Regions from separate parts of the Bradyrhizobium sp. SPXBL-02 genome, predicted to be linked through region 1. Evidence: predicted binding sites of a transcription regulator. Region 1 holds the regulator's gene; the other holds the start of a gene.
The links. The regulator LexA, encoded in region 1, represses DNA repair genes until DNA is damaged. The targets are predictions, from matches to a motif close to TGTTCNNNNTGTGTTCNG.
Positions count from the first base shown of each region.

Region 2: a site for LexA is predicted at 1,544-1,561, ahead of ACNJYD_RS00950 (YifB family Mg chelatase-like AAA ATPase). Genes of this name have one in related genera too.

Region 1 covers NZ_CP182474.1:3,888,020-3,891,222, reverse strand. The annotation lists gene ACNJYD_RS18055 (molybdopterin molybdotransferase MoeA) at 1-570, shown strand, start outside; gene lexA (transcriptional repressor LexA) at 747-1,448, shown strand; gene ACNJYD_RS18045 (hypothetical protein) at 1,824-2,258, shown strand; gene ACNJYD_RS18040 (ComEC/Rec2 family competence protein) at 2,384-3,203, opposite strand, start outside.
Region 2 covers NZ_CP182474.1:201,280-204,482, forward strand. The annotation lists gene ACNJYD_RS00950 (YifB family Mg chelatase-like AAA ATPase) at 1-1,486, opposite strand, end outside; gene ACNJYD_RS00955 (PilZ domain-containing protein) at 1,715-1,960, shown strand; gene ACNJYD_RS00960 (tetratricopeptide repeat protein) at 2,041-2,838, shown strand; gene ACNJYD_RS00965 (AAA family ATPase) at 2,861-3,203, opposite strand, start outside.

The DNA of each region.
Region 1 (3,203 bases):
GAGACCATCGACCTCGGAATTGCCGCCGATACGCTGGAGTCCACGTCCGCCGGCATCCGCCGCGCGCGCGAGAGCGGTGCCGACATCCTGGTCACGACCGGCGGTGCGTCGGTCGGCGACCACGATCTGGTCCAGCAGGCGCTCAAGGGCGAAGGCATCGAGATGGCGTTCTGGAAGATCGCGATCCGGCCCGGCAAGCCGATGATGCATGGTCGCCTCGGCGCGATGCGCGTGATCGGCCTGCCCGGCAATCCCGTGTCGTCATACGTGTGCGCCTTCCTGTTCATGGTGCCCTTGATTCGGGCCCTGTCGGGCGGTTCAGTGATTCATCATCAGCGCGAGCGCGCCGTGCTGGGCCGCGACCTCGGCGCCAACGATCAGCGCGAGGATTATCTGCGTGCGCGGCTGGAGGTGCGCGACGACGGCACGCGCGTCGCCCTTCCCGTCAGCCATCAGGACTCCTCCCTGCTTGCGAATCTCTCTGCGGCACAGGTACTTCTCGTGCGCGCACCGTTCGCGCCGAAGGCCGAGGCCGGCACACCTTGCGAGGTGCTGCGGCTGCCCGTCTGAGCTGCTGAGCCACACGCATTCCGCGAGTTCAGCCGCGTTCACCATAAATTAAGCAGTTGCGGAACACATATCGAACATATAGTGTCCGTTCATGATTTGTTTCGAGGATGTAGCGGCTTATTGCCGACTTCATCGTCTCGGAATCGAACGACATCAACCGGGGGACTTTGGTCGAGATGTTGACGCGCAAACAATACGAGCTTCTGCGGTTCATCAGCGAACGTCTGAAGGAAAGCGGCGTGCCGCCGTCCTTCGACGAGATGAAGGATGCGCTCGACCTGCGCTCGAAGTCAGGCATTCATCGCCTGATCACTGCGCTTGAGGAGCGCGGCTTCATTCGCCGCCTGCCCAACCGCGCCCGTGCCATCGAGGTGATCAAGCTGCCCGAGCTCCAGGCCGCAGCCGGCAATCGCCGCGGCTTCACCCCGAGCGTCATCGAGGGCAATCTCGGCAAGGTGCGCGCGAGCTCCAGCCCGCCCGCGGATGAGGGCGAGCGCCCCGTCGCGGTGCCCGTGATGGGCCGCATCGCGGCCGGCACGCCGATCGAGGCGCTGCAGACCCGCAGCCACACCATCAGCGTCCCGCCGGACATGCTCGGCTCCGGCGAGCACTACGCGCTCGAGGTGCGCGGCGATTCGATGGTCGAGGCCGGCATCCTCGACGGCGACATGGCGCTGATCCAGCGCAACGAGACCGCCAATACCGGCGACATTGTGGTGGCGCTGATCGACGACGAGGAGGCCACGCTCAAGCGCTTCCGCCGCCGCGGCGCCTCGATCGCGCTCGAGCCCGCCAATGCCGCCTACGAGGTCCGCATTCTTCCGCCGAACCGCGTGAAGATCCAGGGCAAGCTGATCGGGCTTTACCGGAAGTACTGATACCGGAAGTAAGCGCTACGCGCGCTTCGATCGTCGATCCAAGATTGGAGCGGATACTTGTCCGCTCCGGCTGGATGGTCTTTCTGGTTCTGCGCTGACTGTTCGGCGCCTCTTCCCGCGCGACACTCGCCCATGCGGACACGCGGCCATTTCGCTCCGCCGGTAGAGTTGTGCCGACAGCGCCGATAGTGCGGGCCAAATGCAAGGACGCGAGGTTTGTTCCTATCGAATCCGGGAAAGATAATGTGATCGCGTGCTGCGGATGCGAGCCGCAGATTTGCCCATAACCGAGCAGAGCGTTGGAGGCTTCCACTCTGATAGAGGCCTGCGCCTCGAAAGAGACGCGGGTCGCTATCCCAGTATGAGGAGCACCCGATGTGTGACTATAGCCTGCATGCCGTCGCGACGCGCCCCGCCGAAGTTGGCGAGACGATCGTCACGACAACCTTCCGCGGCACCTCGACGCGCGGCTTCGCCTCCGAAGCCGATCTCTCCGTCGCGGTCTGTCTGCTGCCGGGAACGGAGCTCGCTTTCGCCGATAACGTCCGCTACGACAACCGCTGGATCTGGACGCGCACCGTCAACTCCCGCGTCGGCAAGTTCGGCAAGATCGACCCGCACATTCCCGATCGCCATCATGACGCGATCGAATTTCCGGACGGCAAGTACGTGCTGGTGACGCAGCTCGTCGAAGGCCAGCGCGCGACCGTGCTGCAATTGCCGGTGACGCAGCAAGCCATCGAGCGCGAGCACAAGCCGCAGATCGTCGCCGACACGCGGCCCACGATCACGCGCCTGCCGATCGGCTGACGCGGTCGGCCCCGACCGAAAAGTCGAGGGCCAAATTCAAATGCCATCGCCGGCCGCGGCCGGCGAGATGGTATGGTTTGCGTCCTGCGGGATCCCGTCGGACCGGTTTTTCCCCGCATTGATCTTCAATCGTCGGCCTGCAAGTCGGCCTCCGATGGCGTTGCGTCCCGGTTGCGAGGCACGGCCGTCTTCGGCACGAGGCTGCCGTCGAAATCCCCCTCGCCGGCGCCGGCCGGCAGCCAAGGACGGCTTGCCCCTCTCGCCCTCACCGCCTGCACCGAAAAACCCTCTGCGCTTCGCGTCAGAGCCAGCGCGCCCTGACTGGCAAGACGCGCCCGATCGACCACCATCGCCGCGCAATCGGGCGGCGCGGGCCGCGCCGTCACCACCAACGCGGCGCGGCTGCAATCATCGGCCAGCGCGTCGATGCGCGTCGCCAACGCGATCAGCCGTCCGTCCGCGAGCGGCGCCACGCAACCGGACTCGTCACATGACACGCTGCTCGCCAACGAGGCGTTGCCGGCATCACGCGGATCGGCATCTGCGGCCAGCCACTCCTTCAGCAGGAAGCTGTCCTTGCTGGCGCGGATCACTTGCAAGCGCTCATCCCCGCCCCGGACCGCGACGCTCGCGCCATCCCCGGCAATCAGGACATCAGGCTGGCGCACCGACAGCCCCCAGAGGATCGCCGCCAGCAGCACCAGGGCGCCGGACCAGCGCAAGGGCGTGCGCAACAGGCCCATCACGATGAGCCCGAGGCTCGCCGCGATCAGCGGCGCGATCCCGAACGCCGGAATGCGGCCGACGGCGCCCGGCAGGGCCGCCACCCAGCGCGCGACCAGGACCATCCACTCGATGCCGATCCCCATCAACCACCAGAACACGCCGTCGAGCCCGAAAGGCGCTGCGAGCAGTCCCAACAGCCCGGCCGGCATCACCAGCGCC
Region 2 (3,203 bases), 3.7 Mb from region 1:
CCAGGTGCAGCCGGCCGATCTTGTCGGCATGATCGAGGTCGGCCAGCGTGCGCGCCACGCGCAGCACGCGGTGATAGCCGCGCGCCGACAGCCGCATCGTCTCGGCGGCGTCGCGCAGCAGTTTCTGACCCTGCGCGTCCGGCTTTGCGATCTCCTCCAGCACGGAAGCGGGGGCCTCGGCATTGGTGCGGACATGGGGCAGGCCTGCATCCGCATAGCGCGCCAGCTGGATGTCGCGCGCCGCCGCCACGCGGGCGGCGACCTCGGCCGATCCTTCCGCCGGTGGCGGCAGGATCAGGTCGGCGGCGGTCACCGCCGGCACTTCGATGCGCAGATCGATGCGGTCCATCAGGGGACCGGAGATGCGCGCCTGGTAATCGGCGGAGCAGCGGTCGATGCGGCCGCGCTTGCAGGCATAGCCGGGCTCGAACGCATTGCCGCAGCGGCAGGGATTCATCGCCGCGACCAGCATGAAGCGGGCAGGGTAGGTGACGCGGTGATTGGCCCGCGACACCGCGACCTCGCCGTTCTCCAGCGGCTGGCGCAGCGAATCCAGCACGCGCGGATCGAACTCCGGCAATTCGTCGAGGAACAGCACGCCTTGATGCGCCAGCGAGATCTCGCCGGGCTTGGCGCGCGCGCCGCCGCCGGTGAGGGCGGCCATGCTGGCGGAATGATGCGGCGAGCGGAACGGGCGCCGTGCCGTCAGCGCGCCGCCTTCGATCTCGCCGGCGACGGAGGCGATCATCGAGACCTCGAGCAGCTCGCTTGGCGACAGCGGCGGCAGGATCGAGGGCAGGCGCGCCGCCAGCATCGATTTGCCCGCGCCCGGCGCGCCGATCATGAGCAGATGATGTCCGCCGGCGGCCGCGATCTCCAACGCGCGCTTGGCGCTTTCCTGGCCCTTGATGTCGCGCAGGTCGAGTGTCGAGGCGGCGGGCTCGTGCACCTTCGGCGTCGGCCGCGACAGCACCTGCGTGCCCTTGAAATGGTTGGCGATCTGGATCAGCGAACTCGCCGCAATGATCTGGATGTCCGGGCTCGCCCACGCCGCTTCGGAGCCGCAGGACGCCGGGCAGATCAGCCCCTCCTCGCGCATATTGGCGCCGAACGCGGCGGGAAGGACGCCGGCCACGGGCGCGATCGAGCCGTCGAGGCCGAGCTCGCCGAGCACGGTGAATCCGGTCAGCGCATCCGGCGGGATCGCACCGATCGCCGCCATCAGCCCGAGCGCGATCGGGAGGTCGTAATGGCTCCCCTCCTTGGGCAGGTCGGCCGGGGCCAGATTGACGATGATCCGCCGTGCCGGCAGCGCCAGCCCCGAGGCGATCAGCGCCGAGCGCACCCGCTCGCGCGCCTCCGACACCGCCTTGTCCGGCAGGCCGACGATGGCGAAGGCCGGCAGGCCGGGCGCGACCTGCACCTGCACGTCGACCGCGCGGGCCTCGATCCCCTCAAAGGCGACGGTAGAAACCCGCTGAACCATGCCGAACCAGCCTGCCCTGTCCTGCAATTAGGGGTAGCAGAGCACGGCCGTCTCCGCAAGAACAATACGAGAACAATCCGCTGGCGCCCGGTCAAATCCTAACCGGGCGTAAACGCGCCGCGGAGACTACGTCTCGAATGCAAGTCGCTCTCCTCAGCACATTCCAACGAATGTCCGCTACTGCTAGGCCTGCGGGATGGGCCGTGGTCTAACGGGTGAAGAGTTCAAATGCTTGCAAATCGCCGGAGAAGCGAACGTCGGGTGTGCAGCCGCCTCGCCAAAATCCATTTTGGCGCGGGCTCGCTGCCGCGGGATTGCACGATCACGGACATTTCGGATGGCGGCGTGAAAGTGGTGGCGGAATTTTTGGAAGTGCCGCCGCAATTCACCATCATCTTCGCGCCCGATTATTCCCGCCAATGCCGCCTGCGCTGGCGCATCGGCTGCGAATTCGGTGCCGAATTCGTCGACTGAACCTCGACAGGTCCGCCTCCTTAACGGGACTTTAGCGTTAATCGGTAAGCATCTCTGATCAGTTGCCGAGTGATCAGAGTATGTCCAAGCGTTCGTCCCTCGCTTTTCCCCCGGCGAGATATCTGTGTTCTGCCGTCCTGATCCTTGCCCTCGGCGGCTGTCAGACCACCGGCATCGAGGACGTCACCGGCGCGCTCGGCGGCAAGAAGGAGTCCGCCGCCAAGGACGGCGCCAAGTCTGACACCAGGGCCGACGCCAGGCCGGAGATGGACGCACTTCGCGAGCGCTATCGCGCCAAGCCCGGCGATCCCGCAATTGCCATCGAATACGGCAAGGCGCTGCGCGACAGCGGCCAGCGTGCGCAGGCGGTCGCGGTGCTCGAGCAGGCCGTGCTCGCTCATCCCGGCAACAAGTCGCTGCTCGCCGGCTATGGCCGCGCGCTCGCCGACAACGGCAATTTCCAGCAGGCCTTCGACGTCCTCGGCCGGGCGCATAGCCCTGAGGATCCCGATTGGCGCATCCTGTCGGCGCAGGGCGCTGTGCTCGATCAGCTCGGCCGCAACGAGGAAGCGCAGCAATATTACGCCGCGGCGTTGAAGATCGTGCCGAACGAGCCGACCGTGCTGTCCAATCTCGGCCTGTCCTATATGTTGCAAAACAACCTGTCGAAGGCCGAACAGGTGCTCGGCCGCGCCTATCAGCGCAATCAGAACGATGCGCGGGTCCGCGCCAATCTGGCGCTCGTGCTGGGATTGCAGGGTCGCGAGGCCGAGGCCGAAATCCTCGTGAAGGCAGATTTGCCGCCGGACCAGGCCGCGGCCAAGGTCGCGGCGCTCAAGCAGCTGCTGGCGAAGAAGCAGCAGCGGGCGGACAGGTAATCCGCCCCTTCTGCTGTGACGCCTACGACGCCTTGCGATGCGGGGCCGAGACGCGTCCTGACTTGCCCTTCAGCTTCTTCAGCAGCGGTTCGAGCAGCGAGCGCTTCGGCTTCTTCACCTCGCCGCGGCCGGCGAGGCGGTTCGCCATGTTCTGGAACAGAACGGTGGTGCGGTGGCTCCTGGAGACCTCCGCGATCATCTGGCCATTATTGGCCGCGGTCGAGAACAGTTTCGAATCGAATGGGATCACCGCGATCGGCTGGCTCTCCATGGTCTTGGCGAAGGCCTTGACCTCGATCTCCGCGCGCTTGGGCATGCCGACCTGATTGATGCAATACAGCGGCGGCCGGTCGTTCGGTCGCGCC